Regions from separate parts of the Geobacillus sp. Sah69 genome, predicted to be linked through region 1. Evidence: predicted binding sites of a transcription regulator. Region 1 holds the regulator's gene; each other region holds the start of a gene.
The links. Region 1 encodes CtsR, which represses protease genes until heat stress. Its sites were predicted from a motif close to ATGGTCAATAAAGGTCAAACA; they were not measured.
Positions count from the first base shown of each region.

Region 2: a site for CtsR is predicted at 2,953-2,973, ahead of AP057_RS03470 (ATP-dependent Clp protease ATP-binding subunit). Genes of this name have one in related genera too.
Region 3: a site for CtsR is predicted at 4,530-4,550, ahead of clpB (ATP-dependent chaperone ClpB). Genes of this name have one in related genera too.

Region 1 is NZ_LLKS01000022.1:54,572-62,270, reverse strand. It holds partial or broken rRNA gene AP057_RS04205 (23S ribosomal RNA) at 1-560, shown strand, start outside; rRNA gene rrf (5S ribosomal RNA) at 879-995, shown strand; gene ctsR (transcriptional regulator CtsR) at 1,270-1,731, shown strand; gene AP057_RS04190 (UvrB/UvrC motif-containing protein) at 1,746-2,294, shown strand; gene AP057_RS04185 (protein arginine kinase) at 2,299-3,390, shown strand; gene clpC (ATP-dependent protease ATP-binding subunit ClpC) at 3,387-5,822, shown strand; gene radA (DNA repair protein RadA) at 5,898-7,268, shown strand; gene AP057_RS04170 (PIN/TRAM domain-containing protein) at 7,554-7,699, shown strand, end outside.
Region 2 is NZ_LLKS01000019.1:320,084-327,782, forward strand. It holds gene AP057_RS03460 (DUF86 domain-containing protein) at 1-74, opposite strand, end outside; gene AP057_RS03465 (nucleotidyltransferase domain-containing protein) at 64-471, opposite strand; gene AP057_RS03470 (ATP-dependent Clp protease ATP-binding subunit) at 752-2,884, opposite strand; gene AP057_RS03475 (FixH family protein) at 3,152-3,898, shown strand; gene AP057_RS03480 (membrane protein) at 4,058-5,104, shown strand; gene AP057_RS17410 (hypothetical protein) at 5,278-5,481, opposite strand; gene AP057_RS03490 (spore germination protein) at 5,621-7,135, shown strand; gene AP057_RS03495 (Ger(x)C family spore germination protein) at 7,147-7,699, shown strand, end outside.
Region 3 is NZ_LLKS01000019.1:248,527-256,225, reverse strand. It holds gene AP057_RS03160 (carbamoyl phosphate synthase small subunit) at 1-34, shown strand, start outside; gene AP057_RS03155 (carbamoyl phosphate synthase large subunit) at 27-3,155, shown strand; gene argF (ornithine carbamoyltransferase) at 3,152-4,090, shown strand; gene AP057_RS03145 (YjzC family protein) at 4,275-4,454, shown strand; gene clpB (ATP-dependent chaperone ClpB) at 4,562-7,150, shown strand; gene AP057_RS03135 (YjzD family protein) at 7,413-7,601, opposite strand.

The DNA of each region.
Region 1 (7,699 bases):
GCTTGACTGCGAGACGGACAGGTCGAGCAGGGACGAAAGTCGGGCTTAGTGATCCGGTGGTTCCGCATGGAAGGGCCATCGCTCAACGGATAAAAGCTACCCCGGGGATAACAGGCTGATCTCCCCCAAGAGTCCACATCGACGGGGAGGTTTGGCACCTCGATGTCGGCTCATCGCATCCTGGGGCTGTAGTCGGTCCCAAGGGTTGGGCTGTTCGCCCATTAAAGCGGTACGCGAGCTGGGTTCAGAACGTCGTGAGACAGTTCGGTCCCTATCCGTCGCGGGCGCAGGAAATTTGAGAGGAGCTGTCCTTAGTACGAGAGGACCGGGATGGACGCACCGCTGGTGTACCAGTTGTCCCGCCAGGGGCACCGCTGGGTAGCTATGTGCGGACGGGATAAGCGCTGAAAGCATCTAAGCGTGAAGCCCCCCTCAAGATGAGATTTCCCACCGCGTCAGGCGGGTAAGATCCCTCGAAGATGACGAGGTCGATAGGTCCGAGGTGGAAGCGTGGCGACACGTGGAGCTGACGGATACTAATCGATCGAGGGCTTAACCTAACAAGAAAAGTGGAGGCCGCCTGCTTATCGGCGAGGCGCGCTGGAGGGCCTGCGAGCGGGCTTAGCCCGCCGCAGCAGGACCGAAGCGTCGCGAGCCGATGGCGGCCGGAACTAGACAGCGAAAAGCGCAGGCGAGCGGTTCGCCGCGACGGGCAAATGTTCTTCACCCGCAGGGGTGCTAGCACCCCGAGGGGGAAGGTTATTTGACCCCGAGCGGCGGCGAGCCGGAGCTAGACAATGAAAAGTGAAAGCGCCCCGGCTTCTTCCTGAAACGGTTATCTAGTTTTCAGGGAACGAATTCCTGACAACCTCATATGGCCTAGTGGTGATAGCGGAGGGGAAACACCCGTTCCCATCCCGAACACGGAAGTTAAGCCCTCCAGCGCCGATGGTAGTTGGGGCCAGCGCCCCTGCAAGAGTAGGTCGCTGCTAGGCTAAGCAGAAAGCACGCCTTTTTCTTCATTAGGAGAAAAAGCGTGCTTTTTCGTTTATCTGACCGAGAAGCGTTTTACTGGGCGAAAAAACGGATATTCTATAGATAGTCTCCCTTGTTTCGGTAGCCCTTGCAATTTTTCGTCATACATTGTATAGTAAAAGCAAGGTCAAATATAGTCAAAGTCAACAAGATGGCGGTGATGCTTCTTCCCAAGGAATGCCCGTTTATTATTGGGCAGGGAGCAGCTTGGTTGTGAGGAAGGTGGGAGGTAGAGTGCCAAACATTTCCGACATTATCGAGCAATATTTGAAGCAAGTACTCAATATGAGCGACCAAGACATCGTTGAAATTAAACGAAGTGAAATTGCTAATAAATTCCGATGTGTTCCCTCGCAAATCAACTATGTCATCAACACGAGATTCACGCTCGAGCGCGGATATATTGTTGAAAGCAAGCGCGGTGGCGGCGGCTATATCCGCATTATGAAAGTAAAGACGAAAAGCGAGGCGCAGCTGATTGACCAGTTGCTCGAGCTGATCGACCACCGCATCAGCCAGTCGAGCGCCGAAGATGTGATAAAACGACTTATGGAAGAAAAGGTGATTTCGGAGCGGGAAGCGAAAATGATGTTGAGCGTGATGGATCGCTCCGTTTTATATATCGATTTGCCCGAGCGGGATGAACTGCGGGCGCGCATGTTAAAGGCGATGCTGACGTCGCTAAAGTATAAGTAGGGGAGGGGAAGGCATTGATTTGCCAAGAATGCAAGCAACGCCCGGCGACGATGCATTTTACGAAAATAGTCAACGGGGAAAAAACGGAATTTCACCTTTGCGAGCAATGCGCCAAAGAACATGGTCATACGTTTATGCTCTATGGCCATGACGACTTTCCGCTCAACAATTTGTTAGCGGGGCTTCTCAACTTTCAAGCTCCGATGAAAGAAGTGACGGCCAATGCGTTCCCGAATCCGGATTTGCTTCAATGCGAGACGTGCCAAATGACATACCACCAGTTTACGCAAATTGGGCGGTTCGGTTGCGCCGACTGCTATCGGACGTTTGCCCGTTACCTTCCGCCGATTTTAAAACGGCTTCATAGCGGAAATACTGCTCATTCAGGGAAAATTCCGAAGCGAAAAGGCGGCGTCCTCCATTTGCGGAAGCAGCTGGCCACGTTGAAACAAAAGCTTCAGGAATTAGTTGCCCGCGAGGAATTTGAGCGGGCGGCCGAGGTGCGCGACCAGATTCGTTCGTTAGAGGACGAACTTCGCCGACGTGGAGAGGGGGAGATGTAGCGGTATGTCATTTGGAAAGTTTTTCAACACAGCGGTCAGCGCTTGGATGAGCCAGGAGGGGCCGAATTCGGACATCGTGTTGAGCAGCCGCATCCGGCTGGCGCGCAATATTGTTGATTTTCGTTTCCCAACGCTGTTTAGCAGCGAAGAGGCGAAACAAATCGTTGCCTTGTTTGAGCGCGCGTTCGTCCATCGTCCGTATGGGGAAGCGGGACGGTTTGAACTGTTGAAAATGTCGGAGCTTCAACCGATTGAAAAACGGGTATTGGTGGAAAAGCACTTAATCAGCCCGCATTTGGCTGAAGATTCGCCGTTTGGCGCCTGCCTGCTTTCGGAAAATGAGGAAATCAGCATTATGATCAACGAGGAAGACCATATCCGCATTCAGTGTCTGTTTCCAGGGCTTCAGCTTGCCGAGGCGCTTGAGGCGGCGAGCGAGTTGGATGATTGGATTGAAGGGCATGTCAACTATGCGTTCGATGAACGGCTTGGTTACTTAACGAGCTGTCCGACGAACGTCGGAACGGGGTTGCGGGCGTCGGTGATGATGCATCTTCCGGCGCTGGTGCTGACGCAGCAGATCAACCGCATCATCCCTGCCATCAACCAGTTGGGACTCGTCGTCCGCGGCACGTACGGGGAAGGAAGTGAGGCTTTAGGGAACATTTTCCAAATTTCGAACCAAATTACGCTCGGAAAATCAGAAGAAGATATTGTCGCTGATTTGCATACGATCGTTGAGCAGCTCATCGCCCAAGAAAGGGCGGCTCGCCAGGCATTAGTGAAAACGTTGGGCATACAATTAGAAGACAAGGTATTCCGTTCATACGGCATATTGGCCAACTGCCGCGTCATCGATTCGAAGGAGGCGGCGCAATGCCTGTCGGATGTGCGTTTAGGGATCGATTTAGGATATATCAAAAACGTCTCGCGCAACATTTTAAATGAGCTGATGATTTTGACGCAGCCAGGATTTTTGCAACAATATGCCGGAGGGGTGCTTCGCCCTGAGGAACGGGATGTCCGCCGGGCGGCGTTGATTCGGGAACGCTTAAGGATGGAAACACGAAGAAAGATGGAGGGTGATGAACGATGATGTTTGGCAGATTTACGGAACGGGCGCAAAAAGTGCTGGCGTTGGCGCAAGAGGAAGCCATCCGCCTCGGCCATAACAATATCGGAACCGAACATATTTTGCTTGGGCTGATCCGTGAGGGGGAAGGAATCGCTGCTAAAGCGCTCATGGCGCTTGGACTTGACCCGGATAAAATCCAAAAAGAAGTCGAATCGCTCATCGGCCGCGGCAATGAAGTGTCCCATACGCTCCATTACACGCCGCGGGCGAAAAAAGTGATCGAGCTGTCAATGGACGAAGCGAGGAAACTTGGCCATTCGTATGTCGGCACGGAGCATATTTTGCTTGGCTTGATCCGCGAGGGGGAAGGCGTGGCCGCTCGCGTGCTGAACAACCTCGGGGTGAGCTTGAACAAGGCGCGCCAACAAGTGTTGCAACTGCTCGGCAGCAATGAATCGGTATCGGGCCACGGCGGTGGGGGGGCTTCGCATGTAAGCACGCCGACGCTTGACAGCCTTGCCCGCGATTTGACGGCGATTGCCCGCGAAGGGCGGCTTGATCCGGTCATCGGCCGCAGCAAAGAAATTCAGCGTGTTATTGAAGTGTTGAGCCGACGGACAAAAAACAACCCGGTGCTCATCGGTGAACCGGGGGTTGGAAAAACAGCGATCGCGGAAGGATTGGCCCAGCAAATCGTCAACAACGAAGTGCCGGAAACGCTGCGCGACAAACGGGTCATGACGCTCGATATGGGGACGGTCGTCGCCGGGACGAAATACCGCGGCGAATTTGAAGACCGGCTGAAAAAAGTGATGGACGAAATTCGCCAGGCGGGCAATATCATTTTGTTCATCGATGAACTCCATACGTTAATCGGCGCTGGCGGAGCCGAAGGGGCCATCGACGCGTCGAACATTTTAAAGCCGGCCTTGGCGCGTGGAGAATTGCAATGTATCGGTGCGACAACGCTTGATGAATACCGCAAATACATTGAGAAAGATGCTGCGCTCGAGCGCCGCTTCCAGCCGATTCACGTCGATGAGCCGACAGTTGAAGAGTCGATTCAAATTTTAAAAGGGCTGCGCGACCGGTATGAAGCGCATCATCGCGTCTCGATTTCCGATGAGGCGATCATTCAGGCAGTCAAACTTTCCGACCGGTATATTACCGACCGGTTCCTGCCGGATAAAGCGATCGACTTGATTGATGAAGCTTGCTCGAAAGTGCGTCTCCGTTCGTTCACGGCGCCGCCGAAACTGAAAGAACTGGAGCAAAAGCTTGAAGAAGTGCGAAAAGAGAAAGATGCGGCCGTGCAAAGCCAAGAATTTGAAAAAGCGGCGTCGCTGCGTGATATGGAGCAGCGGCTGCGTGAAGAGCTTGAAGAAACGAAACGTGCGTGGAAAGAAAAACAAGGCCAAGAAAATTTGGAAGTGACGGTCGAAGACATTGCCGCGGTCGTCTCGAGTTGGACCGGGATTCCGGTATCGAAGCTGGCCGAGACGGAAACCGAGCGGCTGTTGAAACTGGAAGAAATTTTGCATTCGCGCGTCGTCGGCCAAGACGAGGCGGTCAAAGCGGTGGCCAAAGCGGTGCGCCGCGCCCGGGCTGGCCTCAAAGACCCGAAACGCCCGATCGGTTCGTTCATTTTCCTCGGCCCGACCGGCGTCGGGAAAACGGAATTGGCCCGTGCATTGGCCGAGGCAATGTTTGGAGATGAAGATGCCCTCATTCGCATCGATATGTCCGAGTATATGGAAAAACACTCGACATCGCGGCTCATCGGTTCGCCGCCGGGGTATGTCGGCTACGAAGAAGGCGGTCAGCTGACCGAAAAAGTGCGTCGCAAGCCATACTCGGTCGTTCTGTTGGATGAGATGGAAAAAGCGCATCCGGACGTGTTTAACATCTTGCTGCAGGTGCTCGAAGACGGGCGGTTGACTGACTCGAAAGGGCGGACGGTTGACTTCCGCAACACGATCATCATTATGACATCGAACGTCGGCGCGGATGCTTTGAAGCGGAACAAGTATGTCGGCTTTAACATCCAGGATGGAAACCAGCAATACAAAGACATGAAAAGCAAGGTCATGGATGAGCTGAAAAAAGCGTTCCGTCCGGAGTTTTTGAACCGGATCGATGAAATTATCGTCTTCCATTCGCTTGAAAAAGACCATCTAAAACAAATTGTCCGTCTGATGGCTGATACGCTGGTGAAACGGCTGAAAGAGCAAGATATTGACCTTGAATTGACGGAGGCGGCGATTGAGAAAATCGCTGCTGAAGGTTTCGATCCGGAATACGGGGCTCGCCCGTTGCGCCGCGCTTTGCAAAAACATATTGAAGACCGTTTGTCCGAAGAACTGTTAAAAGGCACGATCGCCAAAGGACAAAAAGTCGTCGTTGATGTGAAAGATGGGGAATTTGTCGTATTGGCAAAACAGGCCGTGATGTGATGAAAAAAGGTATGCGGCACGATGCTGCCCATACCTTTTTTCCATATGGAACACAAGAGAGAAAGGGTTAGTTCAATGGCGAAAAAGAAGACGAAATTTGTTTGCCAAGAGTGCGGATACGAATCGGCGAAGTGGCTCGGCCGCTGCCCGGGATGCCAAACGTGGAACTCATTCGTCGAGGAAATCGAGCCGGTCAGAACCGCTGTGCGTGGGGCATTTCTCCATTCGGAGCCGTCCGGGTCCGCTAAACCGGTTCCGATTACTGCCGTTGCCGCGGTGCAAGAGCCGCGCATCGAAACGAACAGTGCAGAGTTCAATCGAGTGCTCGGTGGGGGGATCGTCAAAGGGTCGCTCGTCTTAATCGGCGGCGACCCCGGCATCGGCAAGTCGACGCTGTTGCTGCAGGCCTCAGCGCAACTGGCGGCTAGGCATACAGTGTTGTATGTATCGGGCGAGGAATCCGTCAAACAGGTAAAACTGCGCGCTGGGCGCCTTCGCGCCGAGTCCGATCATCTGTATGTGTTAGCGGAGGCGAATTTGGAATATATTGTATCAGCGATTGAAACGATTCAGCCCTCCTGTGTCGTGATTGATTCAATCCAGACGGTGTACCGGACGGATATTACGTCAGCGCCGGGCAGTGTCGCCCAAGTGCGCGAGTGCACCGCTGAGTTGATGAAAATCGCCAAAACAAAAGGCGTCGCCATTTTTATCGTCGGCCATGTGACGAAAGAAGGGGCGATCGCCGGGCCGCGCATTCTCGAGCATATGGTCGATACCGTCCTTTATTTTGAGGGGGAGCGGCATCATACGTACCGCATTTTGCGGGCGGTGAAAAACCGCTTCGGTTCGACGAATGAAATCGGTATTTTTGAAATGCGCGACATCGGGCTGCGGGAAGTGGAAAATCCGTCCGAAGTGTTTTTGGAAGAGCGATCGCACGGGGCGGCGGGTTCGACGGTGGTGGCGGCCATGGAAGGGACGCGCCCGGTTCTGGTGGAAATTCAAGCGCTCGTTTCGCCGACAAGCTTCGGCAACCCGAGGCGGATGGCGACCGGCCTCGATCATAACCGCGTGTCGTTGCTTATGGCCGTATTGGAAAAGCGGGTCGGGCTGCTGTTGCAAAACCAAGATGCCTATTTGAAGGTGGCGGGCGGAGTGAAGCTTGATGAGCCGGCCATTGACCTAGCCATCGCCGTCAGCATCGCCTCAAGCTTTCGCGATCGGCCGACCAATCCGACCGACGTCATTATCGGTGAAGTCGGGTTGACCGGGGAAGTGCGGCGTGTCTCCCGCATTGAACAGCGTGTGCAAGAGGCTGTCAAACTAGGTTTTTCCCGTGTCATTGTACCGAAAAACAATTTGGCAGGTTGGCAGCCGCCGGCAAGCGTTCAGGTGATCGGCGTTTCCCATGTGGCTGAGGCGCTCGAGCACACGATGATTTGAACGCTTTCTTCGGGGGAACGGGCAAATAGGAAACGGCTGGGGGCGCTCGCTAAAGCATCCTCTTGCTCCGCCCCGATCATGTTTTGCATGAAATGACCGAACTTTTTGTTTCGAACAACGTAAATATATATAGGGGGGCAACGTCCTTCCGCTGTGCACGGGCGTCCAGCGCGAATTGTTACAAGCGGATGTCGAATGTTCAAAAATGGTTAAAAATTGGGTTTCGGTTGGTTTCAAACATTGGAAACTGTTTATAATGTTAGATAGGGAGGTGAAGATGAGCCGATGGTCAAACGTGTCGTACAACTATTTTTTCTCGCCGTAGGCGGAACGCTGGGCGCCATGTTTTTGCCTGATTTGCTTGCGCTGTTGAATGTAAGCGGCATGCCGCTCATCCATAATTCCTATACGTTGGCGGTGTTGGGCGCTGT
Region 2 (7,699 bases), on a different contig from region 1:
TCATATTCTTCGTCAATTCGTTTCAGACATCGTTCAATGATGCTGACCTTATTCAAAATCACATCATGTTTCATACACCGACCCACTTTCTGCAATTCGTTTTAATACTGGCGCCCTCTCTTCATTCAGCTTTGCATACATTTTCAACGTTTTCATTTCAAACTCCATTCGTTTCCGTTCGTCGCAACAATCGATCACCTTTCCGCTCGAGACGACTTGCGCTTGAAACACCGTGCTGGCTTGGCGCAAATCGACAAGATCGACATCTCGCCCTAACTTGTCAGCCAAATGCCCCGCGAGCCGAAACAGCTCATACGGATCATGCGGTTCGCCGTCGCTGACAAAGGCGATATCGACATCACTGTCCGGGCGCATCGCCCCACGGGCGGCTGAACCGAACAGGTAGATGACGAACGGGTGAAGAGCCGGGCGGAGCGTCTGAATGATGATCGTCTCCATTTCGTTTGGCAATCGCGATGCCCCCTTGCGTTTTTCTTCATTATAGCAAAATCTTATTGTTCTTGGCGAAAAGATGGAAAAAGAAAAAGGGATGGCGATGATGCGCCAATCCCTCTGAGCGAAAGAAGCAGGGGCTGATTGATTCATTTCCTCCTTACATACAAACTTCGGGGCGGCTCTTTTTGCTGCTCTTCCCTAAAACACTTCCTCACCCCGAAAACGGGATGGGGCGATGTTCGAGTCATTCGGGTGATGGATGATATAGGTGTGCGCGTTGGTCGTTACGCCACAATTAGGCGATTTCCGCCACAATGGCATTGTCCTTGACATCGATACGGATCGCACGCACCGATTGATCCGCGTCAAGCAGGCAGTCGGCGATGTTGTCTTCGACATGCTCTTGGATGACGCGGCGGAGCGGGCGGGCGCCAAAGGCCGGATGGTAGCCGAGTTCGGCCAGTTTTTCTTTCGCCGCTTCGGTCACTTCGAGTTCGATGCCTTGTTCGCGCATCGCTGCTTTGACGTCAGCGAGCATTAAGTCGACGATCTCAAGCAAGTGTGCTTTTTCGAGCGGCTTGAACTCGATGATGGCGTCGAAGCGGTTCAAAAATTCCGGCTTGAAGTAGGCGCTCAAAGAGTCAAGGACGCTTGTTTGCCCGTTGCCCTCTTTTTCAAAGCCGACGGTGATTTTTTTGTCGGTCGCACCGGCGTTGCTTGTCGCGATGATGACCGTGTCTTTGAAGCTGACGGTGCGGCCTTGGCTGTCGGTTAGGCGGCCATCTTCTAAAATTTGCAAGAAGATGTGCTGTACATCCGGGTGCGCCTTTTCAATCTCGTCAAGCAAGATGATGCTGTACGGATTGCGGCGCACTTTTTCCGTCAGCTGGCCGGCTTCTTCAAAGCCGACATAGCCCGGCGGCGAACCGATCAGCTTCGAGACGGAATGTTTCTCCATGTATTCGCTCATATCGAGGCGAATCATGGCGTCTTTTGTGCCAAACAGCTCTTCAGCGAGCGTTTTGGCGAGCTCCGTTTTCCCGACGCCGGTCGGGCCGACGAACAAGAACGAACCGATCGGGCGGTTTTTCGCTTTCAAGCCGGCGCGGCTGCGGCGAATGGCTTTGGCGACTTTTTTCACCGCTTCCGCTTGGCCGATCACTTTTTTCGCCAAGTGTTCTTCAAGATGTTTCATTTTTTCTTTTTCATCGGCTTGCAGCTTGCCGACCGGGATGCCGGTTTTCTCGGCGATGATTTGTTCGATGTCGGCGGCATCGACGACAGGGCGTTCTTGGTTGACGCCTTGCTCGAGTTGTTTTTCGAGCTTCAGCTCTTCATCGCGCAGTTTCGCCGCCAATTCGTAGTTTTCTTCTTTCGCCGCTTGTTCTTTTTCTTTCGCGATTTGCATCAACCGCTCTTGCAGTTGTTTTTCATCGGTCGGACCGAGGCGCAAGTTCGCTTTCGAGCCGGCCTCGTCAAGCAAGTCGATCGCCTTGTCCGGGAGGAAGCGGTCTTGAATGTAGCGGTGCGACAGTTTCACGCACGCTTCGATCGCTTCATCCGTATAGCGGACATGGTGGAATTGTTCGTATTTCGGCTGGATGCCTTTTAAGATGACGATCGCTTCCTCAACGGTCGGCTCGTGGACGATGACCGGTTGGAAGCGGCGCTCAAGAGCCGCGTCTTTTTCAATTTGCCGGTATTCTTTGAGCGTCGTCGCCCCAACGACTTGCAGTTCCCCGCGGGCGAGCGCCGGTTTTAAAATATTGCCGGCGTCCATCGAGCCTTCAGCGGCGCCAGCGCCGACGAGCAGGTGGATTTCGTCAATGAACAAGATGATGTTTTTCCGCTCTTGCAATTCGGCGATGAGCCGTTTCATCCGCTCTTCAAATTGACCGCGGATGCCGGTGTTGGCGACAAGCGACGCCACATCAAGCAAGTACACGTCTTTGTTCAATAGTTTTTCCGGCACTTGCCCTTCGGCGATTTTCAGCGCAAGCCCTTCAACGATGGCTGTTTTCCCGACACCCGGCTCCCCGATCAACACCGGGTTGTTTTTGTTGCGGCGGTTTAAAATTTCGATCACGCGGGCGATTTCTTTGTCGCGGCCGATGACCGGATCGATCAAGCCCGCTTTGGCCATTTGCGTCAAGTTGCGGCCGAATTGATCCAAAAATCCACCGCCATGGCTTTGCGGGCGTTTCGCCATCGTTTTCGGCGCGCTCATTCCGGCGTTGGCGGCTGTGAACGGGCTAGTAAAGAAGTCATCAAAGGAAAACGGCGAAAAGCCGAAGTTCATTGGAATGGACAGTTGTTGTTTTTGCTTTTCATAGCATTCATGGCACAGGTGAAGTTGTTGTTTTTCCCCGTTCCATTGCAAGTTGACAAACACTGTTGCTTCACGTTGTTGGCATGCTTGGCAGCGCATGAGGCATACCCCCTTTTCTCTTATTCGGGATTTGACTTTGACTTTCTTTGACCTTACGACTTTATTATACTTTGACCTTTTTTGACTTTCAAGTGTTTTGTACAAAAAAATTGTGATAACGACGAAATGTTTTTGAAAAAATGGTGAATACTAATGTAGTTGCGGCAAAACTATGATAGAGTGAAAAACAGAAAAAGAGGCGGAAAAGACTCCGTCTTTGGTGCTCATGATGATCATGAATTTGAAGGAAAAAGGAGAAAGGTGAAGATGAGAAGACAGGTTGGTTTCGCGTTTGCTGTTGTACTTTTGGGGATGATGATCATGGCTGCTTGTACAAATCACAACAAGCAAGCTGAGACGCCGGCCGTGCTTGACGTGAAAATCGATGCGCCGGATCATATCGATTTGAACAAGCCGACCAAGCTCGCCTGCGTCGTGACGTACGGCGGTGAAAAAGTGGACGATGCGAGCGAAGTCAAGTTTGAAGTATGGAAACACGGAAGCAGCGAGCGGGAAATGCTTGAAGCGAAGCATGACGGCGATGGCCGCTACTCGGTGGAAAAAACGTTTACCCAAGCGGGAACATATTCGGTCGTCGCCCATGTGACGGCGCGCGATATGCATAACATGCCGAAAAAAGATATTGTCGCCGGCAACCCGGAACAGGCGGCGACGGCCGACGGTGCGAGCGAAAATTCCCAAGGCAGTGCTGAAGAACACCATCATGGCACCGTCGCCATTTCGCTGTCGTCCCGTTCGTTCGAAGCCGGAAAACCGGCGGCGTTGACCGTCCGCCTCTCCAAAGATGGGAGGCCGTTGACAGGTGCGACCGTTCGTTTTGAGATTTGGCAGGCGGACAATAAGCATGAATTTGTCGATGCAAAGGAAAAAGGAAACGGCGAGTACGAAGCCATGGCCATGTTTGCCAACAAAGGAACGTATTCGGTGAAAGTGCACGTCGAAGGAAGCGGCGGGCTGCACGAACATCAAGTCGAACACGTGACAGTTCATTGATGGAAACGCGATTTCACATCGCATGCCATATTAATGAAGAGAGTTTGCGGTGTGTGAGAAGGCATCTTGTCTCGGATGCCTTCTTTTTTCGTTCTGTCGTCTTTCTTGTCCATGCCGGACATATACATATATATGGAAAAGCAACGGACAAGGAGGGAGATGGAGGATTTGGGCAAGAGACACGATTGGTCGGAGGCGTGGCAAATCGCTGCTGTTTACGTTGGAACGGTGATTGGGGCAGGATTTGCGACCGGAAGAGAGATTATGGAATTTTTCACTCGTTATGGGACGGCTGGAACGGTTGGCATCATCATCAGCGGTTGTTTGTTTATATGGGGGGGCGCGCGGCTCATGGTGATGGCGCGCCGCATTGGAGCCGCGTCCTATGATGAATTGAATCGCTATTTGTTCGGAAGAATGTTGAGTCCGTTTGTGACGCTTGTGATGACGGCGATGATCGCGGGGGTGACGGCGGTGATGATCGCCGGGGCGGGTGCCGTGTTTGAAGAGCAGATCGGCTGGCCGAGACAGGCGGGCGTCACACTGACGCTCGGTTTGGCGCTTCTTGTCATGTTGTTTGACCGCAAAGGGCTGTTTGGCGTCAACGTGTTCGTCGTGCCGATGATGATGATCTTGAGCGTTGCCGTATGGATCAAAATGATGATGGCTGGAGACTTATGCCGACCGGATATAGCGGCATCGGATTATTCACTGAAGGCAATGTTGTCCCCGTTTTCGTATGCGGCGTTTAACTTGGCGATGGCGCAAGCGGTGTTGGTGCCCGTTGCCCGCGAAGCGGCCAGTGAGCGGGCGGTGAGGCGCGGAGCGATGTTGGGTGGGGGGATCCTAACAGGGTTGTTGCTTCTCAACCATATTGTGTTGCTGTCGTTTCCGCAAAAGGATGGTTACGATATTCCGATGGCCGAAGTAGTTCGTGCGTTTTTTGCCATGCTATATTGGTTGTATGTCGTCGTCATTTACGGAGAAATTTTTACCTCGGTCATCGGCGGCTTGTTTGGGCTTGCCCGTCAAGCGCGCATTTGGGTGCCGATCAGTGGAAAAGGGATCGGCGTGCTGCTCGTGTTGGTGTTTGTCGCGGTCAGCCCGTTTCGCTATGGGGAGTTGTTGTCGTTTCTTTATCCGCTGTTTGGCTACATGAGCCTGATGTTATTGTGGCTCCTTTGGCGCCGCAAGCTGCCGCGTTAGCAAACAGGCCCTTTCGCTTTCCCTGCCTCTTCTGTTCTGGTGCGGGGGTGAAAGGGCTTATTGTTTTTCCGTACACCGCCCACCCAATAGGCATTCCCTCGCTTTCATTGCATTTCGCAAAACGGGGGCTTTTTTCGAGATGGTCCTCCCGCATGCGGATGTTGAAAGCATGATTACGAGCGAAAACGGGCGATCATCGCTTCCAAATTGCGGGCTGCGTCGGCCAGGGCGTCAGCTTCTCCCGCCAGTTCATGAAGAGCGAGTGTTTGCCGCTCGAGCCCCGCCTCCGTCTCTTGCACCATATCGGAAAAGTCGGCCGTTTCTGTCATTTTTTTCAACGCTCGTTTCGACCGACGCTGTTTCGTCAGTTCGCTCATAGACGATTCTCTTTTTTTATTTATCTATTTTCAATAATATATAGAATATTTTGTCTAATCAATAAGATGAAAGGGGGATGCATAAAAATATCGATCGATTGGAAGACTATGCCGTAAACGGAAAGGCGAGGGGATGTTCGTGGGTTTATTCTCATTTTGGAAAAAAAAGAAAAAACGCCCCCCTCAGCGGCCCATTTCGCAGCTTTGGGAAACGCTGCGGCAATCGAGCGATTTTGTCGAAGTGTCGTTTGTTGTGGGAGGCAAGGAGCTGTCGATTTATTATTTTGATTCACTCGTCGATCCGCAAGTGCTGCAAGAGCGGATTCTTTGCCATTTGCAAAACGACATTCCAAACCATCCGACGGTCCGCTTGGAAGACTTGCAGCAAATCGTGCCGATTCTGCGCATTGAAGTGAGCGAAGACACGGCGCTGATTGAAGAGAAGGTGCTGAAAGGGTTTGTCGCGGTCACCTTCCGCGAGCAACCGAACAAAGCGGCGCTCATGGGCGCCGCCGCCGAAAATTTAGGGCTTCGGGAAAACAATGATTCGGAAAACGAATTCAGCGTCGTTGGGCCCAAAGTCGGATTTGTGGAAAATGTCGGCGTCAACTTGCATCTCATCCGCCGGCAAGTGGTGACGCCGAATCTTGTCTTTCGGGAAATGTCGATTGGTTCGGTGTCGAAAACGAAAGTGGTCATCGCCTACATCGATGGCGTCGCCAATCCGGAAGTCGTTCAAACGGTGACGCAGCGGCTTGAGTCCATTCATTTTGACGTCGTGTTTGACAACGCCATTTTGGATCAGCTGCTCGCGGACAATTCACGGACGCCGTTTCCTCTTTTTATCTCGACCGAGCGGATCGACCGGACCATCTATGCGCTTGTGTCGGGTCAGGTGGCCATTTTTTGCGACGGCTCCCCGTATGCCGTGATTGGCCCCGCCGCTCTTTTCGATTTTTTTACGTCGCCGGAAGACTATTATTTGCCATGGGTGCTCGGCACGTTTTTGCGGCTCATTCGGTTTTTCGGCGTTGCGTTCTCGGTGTTAGCGTCGCCGATTTATGTGGCGGTGCTGACGTATCATTATGAAATGATTCCCGAAGACTTGCTCGGTCCGATCATTTATTCCCGCGCGAACGTGCCGTTTCCGCCGATGCTCGAGGTGCTGTTTTTGGAAATTACGATCGAGCTGTTGCGCGAGGCCGGGGCGCGGCTGCCGACGAAAGTCGCACAAACGCTCGGGATTGTCGGCGGGATTGTCATCGGGCAAGCAACCGTTGATGCCGGGCTGACGAGTACGTTTTTGTTGATTGTCGTCGCGTTGGCGGCGCTCGCTTCGTTTACAACGCCGATTTTCAAAATGTCCAACACGATCCGGTTCATTCGGTTTCCGTTTATTTTGTTTGCTGCATGTTGGGGCGGGATCGGCATTATCTTTGCCGTCTGCGGGCTGCTCATTCATTTAGGGCGGCTGCAGTCGTTTGGCTATCCGTATTTGCTGCCGTTTTATCCATTTCGTGTGCGCAGCTTCCGCGATACATTCGTTCGTTCGCCATACAGTGAAACGGCGGAGCGGCCGATGTTTCTTCGTCCGCGGTCGCGGTTTCGTTACGATCCGAATGCGGCGAAGCAAAAACGCGATATTGATGAGTAAGGGGGATCGTGATGAGGCGTGGGCTTCTATGGCTCGGTGCGCTGCTGTTGCTTGGCGGCTGCGCCAGTTCGCGGCCGATTGATGAAATTCAAATTATCCAACAGATGGGGTATGATTTCGAGAACGGCCGCTACACGGGCACCGCGGTGTACCCGACGTTCAAGCAAGGGCCGATGACAAAGCCGAATATGCTGACGACGACGTCGCCGACGGTCTACGACTTGATTCCGCGCCTGTCATCGAAATCCGCGCTGCCGGTTGAGGAAGGGCAGCTGCGCTTGATTTTGTTCGGCAAGGAGTTTGCCAGGCGGGGGGTGACGCAAATTACGCACAGCCTCGCGCGCAACAACAAAGTCGGCAGTCATTTGCTGCTTGGCGTGGCGGAAGAAAGCGCGAAGGAGCTGCTGAAAATCGCGGCGAACACGACGCTGAGCGATACGTTGTATTTGCCGAATCTGGTGGAGCAGAATGAGCAGTCGATGAACTTGCCGAAAACGAATTTGCACTTGTTTTTGTATCGCTATTTTTCCCCAGGCAGCGATCCGTTTTTGCCGTATTTTGAGA
Region 3 (7,699 bases), on a different contig from region 1:
AACCGTGTTCAAGGGAGAGAACGTCTATGCCTAAAGATTCTTCGCTCCAATCGATTCTCCTGATCGGGTCGGGGCCGATCGTCATCGGCCAGGCTGCTGAGTTTGATTATTCCGGCACACAGGCGTGCATCGCCTTAAAGGAAGAAGGATACCGCGTTATTTTAGTGAACAACAATCCGGCGACGATCATGACCGATGATGTCCATGCCGATGCCGTGTATTTTGAACCGCTCACCGTTGAGGCGGTCGAAGCGATTATTGCCAAAGAACGCCCGGACGGGCTACTCGCCACATTCGGGGGCCAGACAGGGCTCAACTTGGCGTTTCAGCTGCATGAAGCCGGCGTGCTTGAAAAGTATGGGGTGAGACTGCTCGGAACACCGATTGAAGCGATTAAGCGCGGGGAGGACCGCGAAGCGTTCCGCGCGTTGATGCACGAGCTTGGCGAACCGGTGCCGGAAAGCGAAATTGTTACAAGCGTCGAGGAAGCGGTCGCGTTCGCCGAACAAATCGGTTTTCCGATCATTATTCGTCCTGCGTATACGCTCGGCGGGACGGGCGGCGGCATTGCCGAAAACATGGAGCAGTTTCTCGCGCTCGTGGAAAAAGGATTGAACGAAAGCCCGATTCATCAATGTTTGATCGAACGGAGCGTCGCCGGATTTAAGGAAATTGAATATGAAGTGATGCGCGACCAATCGAATACGTGCATTACCGTTTGCAATATGGAAAACGTCGATCCAGTCGGCATCCACACGGGCGATTCGATCGTCGTCGCACCGTCGCAGACGTTGACCGATGAGGAGTACCAAATGCTCCGTTCGTCGGCGGTGAAGATCATTTCCGCATTAGGGATCATCGGCGGCTGCAACATTCAGTTCGCCCTTGACCCGAACAGCAAACAATATTACTTAATCGAAGTCAACCCGCGCGTCAGCCGCTCGTCAGCGCTCGCCTCGAAAGCGACCGGCTACCCAATCGCCCGCATTGCGGCGAAGCTGGCGGTCGGCTATACGCTCGCGGAACTCGTCAATCCGGTGACGAAAACGACGTACGCCAGCTTTGAACCGGCCTTGGATTATGTCGTCGTCAAGTTTCCGCGCTTGCCGTTTGACAAGTTTCCGCACGCGGATCGGAAGCTCGGCACGCAAATGAAGGCGACCGGGGAAGTGATGGCGATCGACCGTAACATGGAGCGGGCGTTTCAAAAAGCGGTGCAGTCGCTCGAAGGCAAAAACAACGGACTGTTGTTGCCGGAGCTTTCGGTGAAAACGAATGATGAGCTGAAACAGCTGCTTGTCGACAAAGACGACCGCCGCTTTTTCGCGATTTTGGAACTGCTCCGCCGCGGGGTGGCGGTTGAAGCCATTCACAAATGGACGAAAATCGACCGCTTTTTCCTTTGCTCGTTCGAGCGGCTTGTCGCCCTTGAAAAACAGGCAGCGGCTGCAACGTTGGATACGATTGAGGAGCAAACGTTCCGTTTCTTGAAAGAAAAAGGATGTAGCGACGCCTTTTTAGCTGAAACGTGGGACGTGACGGAGCTTGACGTGCGCAACAAGCGGAAGGAACTTGGCATCGTGCCGTCATACAAAATGGTCGACACGTGCGCGGCCGAATTTCATTCAGAAACGGATTATTACTACTCGACTTATTTCGGCGAAGACGAGCGAAAACAACCGAGCGGCAAAGAGAAAGTGCTGATCATTGGAGCCGGACCGATCCGCATCGGCCAAGGCATTGAGTTTGACTACAGCTCCGTTCATAGCGTGTTCGCCTTGCAAAAAGAGGGCTATGAAACGGTGATGATCAACAACAATCCGGAAACGGTGAGCACCGACTTTGCCGTCGCCGACCGTCTGTACTTTGAACCGCTGACGCTTGAGAGCGTCCTCGATGTTATCGAAGCGGAACAAATCAAGCATGTCATCGTTCAATTTGGCGGTCAGACGGCGATCAATTTGGTCAAAGGACTCGAAGAAGCAGGTGTGCCGCTGCTTAGCGTCACGTACGATATGATTGACCAGCTCGAGGATCGCGATCGTTTTTACCAGTTGCTTGAGGAGCTTGACATTCCGCACGTACCGGGCTTGGTGGCGAACAATGCCGAGGAGCTCGCCGCCAAAGCGGCTGAGATCGGCTGCCCGGTGCTGCTTCGTCCGTCGTATGTCATCGGGGGCCGCGGCATGTTTATCGTCCATAGCGAGGCGCAGCTCGCTGCTTTGATCGAGCAAGGCGAGTTGACCTATCCGATTTTGATTGATGCGTATTTGGACGGGAAAGAGGCAGAAGCGGACATCGTGACGGATGGAACAGACATCGTGCTGCCGGTCATCATTGAACACGTCGAAAAAGCCGGCGTCCACTCCGGTGACAGCTATGCTTGGCTGCCGGCGCAGACGCTCACAGGTGAAGAAAAAGCGAAAATCATCGACTATGCGGGCCGGATTGCGAAAAAACTCGGCTTTAAAGGAATTATGAACATTCAATATGTCATTGCGGACGGCAATGTATATGTTCTGGAAGTGAACCCGCGCGCGAGCCGGACGGTGCCGATCGTCAGCAAAACGACCGGCGTGCCATTGGCGCAAATTGCGACAAAGTTATTGCTTGGGAAATCACTTGTCGACATCGTTGACGAAAAAGCTCGCGCATTGGCGGTCATGCCGTACGCCGTGTTAAAGTATCCGGTCTTTTCGACCCATAAGCTGCCGGGGGTTGACCCGGTGGTTGGGCCAGAGATGAAATCGACCGGCGAAGGCATCAGCATCGCCGCAACGAAGGAGGAAGCGGCGTATAAAGCGTTTTATCCGTATTTGCAAAAGAAAGCGAACGCGAACGAGGTCTATGTCATTGGCAACATCGATGCCGAGCTGGAGGCGGAGATGACGGCAAAACAGCTGACCATCGTCGCTGATGTCCCGTTTGCCGATTGGGTGAAGCGCGACACGGCGCTCGCGGTGATCGACTTGGGCAAAGAGGAAGGCGAAGCGAACAAACGAATGACTGCGTTGTCCCGACAATTGCTCGTCTTCACGGAACGTGAGACATTGAAGCTCTTCTTGCAGGCGCTCGATGTCGATCATCTTGACGTGCAGCCGATCCATGGCTGGTTGGAAAAGAAAAAACAGGCAGAACAGGCGGTGATCGCATGAATGCAGTGATGTCATTAAAAGGGAGAGATTTTTTAACGCTTCTTGATTTCACGACAGAAGAAATTTTGGACTTGCTGGCGTTAGCAGCTGATTTAAAAGCGAAACAAAAAGCCGGTGTATCGTATACGCCGCTTTCCGGGAAAACAATGGCGATGATTTTTGAAAAGCCGTCAACGCGCACGCGCGTGTCGTTTGAAGTCGGCATGATTCAGCTTGGCGGCCAGGCGATGTATTTAAACGGAAACGATTTGCAGCTTGGCCGCGGCGAAACGATCGCCGATACGGCCCGCGTCTTGTCGCAATACGTCGATGTCATTATGATTCGCACATTTGCCCATCAAAAAGTCGAGGAGTTGGCCGAATATGCGTCCGTTCCGGTCATCAACGGCCTGACGGACGACGATCATCCGTGCCAGGCGTTGGCGGATTTGCTGACGATTTATGAAGTGAAGAAAACGTTCCAAGGCGTCAAGCTCGCCTATGTCGGCGACGGGAACAACGTCGCCAACGCCTTGCTTGTGGCCGCGGCGAAAGTCGGCATGGATGTCGCCATCGCCTGTCCACCGGGCTATGAGCCAAAGAAAGAATATGTCGAGGCGGCGCGCCAGATCGGCGAGAAAACCGGGGCAACCGTTGTGGTGACGCACGACCCGCTTGTGGCGGTGGCGGGGGCGGATGCGATTTATACGGATGTCTGGACGAGCATGGGCCAAGAAAGCGAAAGTGCTGAGCGGCTGCAAGTGTTTCAGCCGTATCAAGTCAACGAAGAGCTCGTCAAAGCGGCAAAACCGGATTATCTCTTTTTGCATTGTCTGCCGGCCCACCGCGGCGAAGAAGTGACGGCCGGCGTCATGGAAGGTCCGAACTCGGTCGTCTTTGAGCAGGCCGGCAACCGGCTTCATGCGCAAAAAGCGATTTTGTTGTCCGTTTTATAGCAAAGGGGGAATTCCCGTTTCGGGAGTTCCTTTTTCACTTTGAAAAGGATTTCGAGGGGAGAGCTCCTTTTCGTTGTGAACAGCTTGGCGTTCCGTTTGCGATCCTCCATCATTTTCCTTCTTATGAACAGCGATGAAACCGGGCATGATAACAAATGCAATCGAAGCAAGGGGGATGAAACAAATGGGCCAACCGCGCCATTTCAAACCAGGCGATAAAGCGCCGAACAACGGCGTGTATATTGAAATCGGCGAAACGGGAGACAATGTAAAGCACCCGAAAAAGCTGAAACTGAAAGCCGGCGATACGTTTCCAGAAACGTCGAACCATAACCGGCATTGGACGTATTTGCGCAAACCGTGAAGCAGAACAAAAGCCATTCCAAGCATGGAGTGGCTTTTCATTTGCCGTGCGCTTTGCGATCCGCTATAATGATTTATAGTCAAAGAAGGTCAAATGGAGGGGACGGCATGGACGTAAGCCGTTTGACAGAAAAACTGCAAGAGGCGCTCATGGCGGCGCAGTCGCTCGCCAAAGAGCGGCATCATCAACAGCTTGATGTTGAACATCTTCTGCTGGCGCTCCTCGAGCAAGAAGATGGCTTGGCGCCGCGGCTGTTTGCCCTTTGCGGCGCCGACCGCGCTCAGGCGATCCGCTGGCTGCAAGACCGGATTCGCCAAAAGCCGGAAGTGCACGGAGCGGGAGAGGGACAGATGTACGTTGCGCCTGCCTTGGCGCGGCTGCTTGAGGGGGCGGAAAACGAAGCGAAACGAATGCAAGATGAGTACATATCGGTCGAACATGTGCTGCTCGCGCTGTCTCATGGCGCCGAGCCGGTTGCCCAGCAACTGGCATCGTTTGGCTTGACAGAGCAAGCACTGGTAGAAGCCGTGAGAAAGGTAAGGGGGAATCAACGCGTGACGAGTCCACATCCGGAAGCAACCTATGAAGCGTTGACCAAATACGGGCGCGATCTTGTCGCCGAAGCGAAGGCGGGAAAAATCGACCCGGTCATCGGCCGCGACAGCGAAATTCGCCGCGTCATCCGCATTTTGTCGCGGAAGACGAAAAACAACCCGGTGCTGATCGGTGAGCCGGGCGTTGGGAAGACCGCTATTGTCGAGGGGCTCGCCCAGCGCATCGTGCGCAAAGACGTCCCGGACGGGTTGAAAGACAAAACGATTTTCGCTCTTGACATGAGCGCGCTCGTCGCCGGAGCGAAGTTTCGCGGTGAGTTTGAAGAGCGGCTGAGGGCTGTATTGAACGAAATTAAAAAAAGCGAGGGCCGCATCATCTTGTTTATCGACGAGCTGCACACGATCGTCGGCGCCGGCCGGGCCGAAGGGGCGATCGACGCCGGCAATATGTTAAAGCCAATGCTTGCCCGCGGCGAGTTGCGCTGCATCGGGGCGACGACGCTTGATGAGTACCGGCAATACATCGAAAAAGACCCGGCGCTCGAGCGCCGCTTCCAACAAGTGCTTGTCCAAGAGCCGAGTGTCGAGGACACGATTTCGATTTTGCGCGGATTGAAAGAACGGTATGAAGTGCACCATGGCGTGAAAATTCACGACCGGGCGCTCGTCGCGGCCGCCGTTTTGTCCGACCGTTACATCTCTGACCGCTTTTTGCCTGACAAAGCGATCGATTTGGTCGATGAAGCGTGCGCGACGATCCGGACGGAAATGGAATCGATGCCGTCGGAGTTGGACGAAGTGATGCGCCGCGTCATGCAGCTGGAAATTGAAGAGGCGGCCTTAAGCAAAGAAACGGATGAAGCGAGCCGCGATCGGCTTGCGGCATTGCAAAAAGAACTTGCCGATTTGCGTGAAAAGGCGAACGCCATGAAAGCGCAATGGCAAAAAGAAAAAGAGGCGCTTGACCGCGTCCGCCGTTTGCGCGAGGCGCTCGAGCGGGCAAAACGCGAACTGGAAGAGGCGGAAAACGAGTATGATTTAAACAAGGCGGCGGAGCTTCGCCATGGCCGCATTCCGCAGTTGGAAAAGCAACTCAAACAGCTCGAGCAAGAAATCAGTGAGCAAAGTGAAGGGAAATTGCTGCGCGAGGAAGTGACGGAAGAAGAGATTGCCGAAATCGTGTCACGCTGGACTGGCATTCCGCTCACCCGCCTCGTCGAGGGAGAGAGGGAAAAGCTGCTTCGCCTTCATGAATTGCTGCATAGACGGGTCATCGGTCAAGACGAAGCGGTCGAGCTTGTCGCCGACGCCATCTTGCGGGCGCGGGCCGGCATGAAAGACCCGAACCGCCCGATCGGATCGTTTTTGTTCCTTGGACCGACCGGCGTCGGCAAAACGGAACTGGCCAAAGCGCTCGCCGAGGCGCTGTTTGACAGTGAGGAGCAGCTCATCCGTCTTGACATGTCCGAGTATATGGAAAAACACGCCGTCTCCCGCTTGATCGGAGCGCCGCCCGGCTATGTCGGCTATGAGGAAGGCGGCCAGCTGACCGAGGCGGTGCGGCGCAAGCCGTATTCCGTTCTGTTGTTCGATGAAATCGAAAAAGCTCATCCGGACGTGTTCAACATCCTGTTGCAGCTGCTCGATGACGGACGGCTCACCGATTCGCAAGGGAGGACGGTCGACTTTAAAAACACGGTCGTCATTATGACATCGAACATCGGATCGCCGCTGTTGTTGGAAAACAAACAGGGCGACATCGATGAAGAAACGCGCAAACAAGTGTTTGACCAACTGCGCGCCCATTTCCGCCCAGAATTTTTAAACCGGATCGACGATATCGTCTTGTTTAAGCCATTGTCGATGAATGAAGTGAAAGGCATCGTCGAAAAGTTCGCCCGCGAGCTGTCGGCCCGTTTGGCCGATCGGCATATCGAACTCGTGCTGACCGAAGCGGCGAAGCAATACATCGCCGAAGCGGGCTTCGACCCAGTATACGGCGCCCGCCCGCTCAAACGGTTTATGCAAAAGCAAATCGAAACGCCGCTTGCGAAAGAGCTGATCGCTGGGCGGGTGAAAGATTACAGCACCGTCACGGTCGATGCCGAAAACGGCCGGCTTGTCATTCGCCCGTCAGCGTGAAACGAGTCGAAGAGGCGGGGGATAGCCGGGGGAAGAGACGCGCTTCTTGCTGGCAGCGTCAAACGTTTTTATGCCCCCATAAAGCCCATCTCATTGAGCATTGTGGGGCACGTGGCCGGCTGCAGAAAACACCAACCTACACCCATCAAGATGGAGTCCCTCCTCGACTTACGCCTATATACGTGTTGGAATGGGGCTTCTCGATGACAAAAACAACGCCTTGGGACTTTCACCCCAAGGCGTTGTCTTATGAAGCGAATGATCAATGATGGTGATCCCCAGCCGGCTCGTCCGGAATCAAAGCGGCGACGACAAGGACTAAAACGGTCACGATCACGCCGAGCAAGGCGCCGGTTGCGAAATCATAGCCGGTCCCTTGCATCGAGCCCATGACGTACGTCGCCATTTGCACAAGCAAAAACGTCCAAAAAAACGTCCAAAACAAGCGCATCTTTGTTCCTCCCGTCTTCTCGTCATTTCTTTTCTTATCTTATCACAATTTGTCGCGTAGGCATATACCCGGACGTTTTTTTTGGCCGCGCATATCGT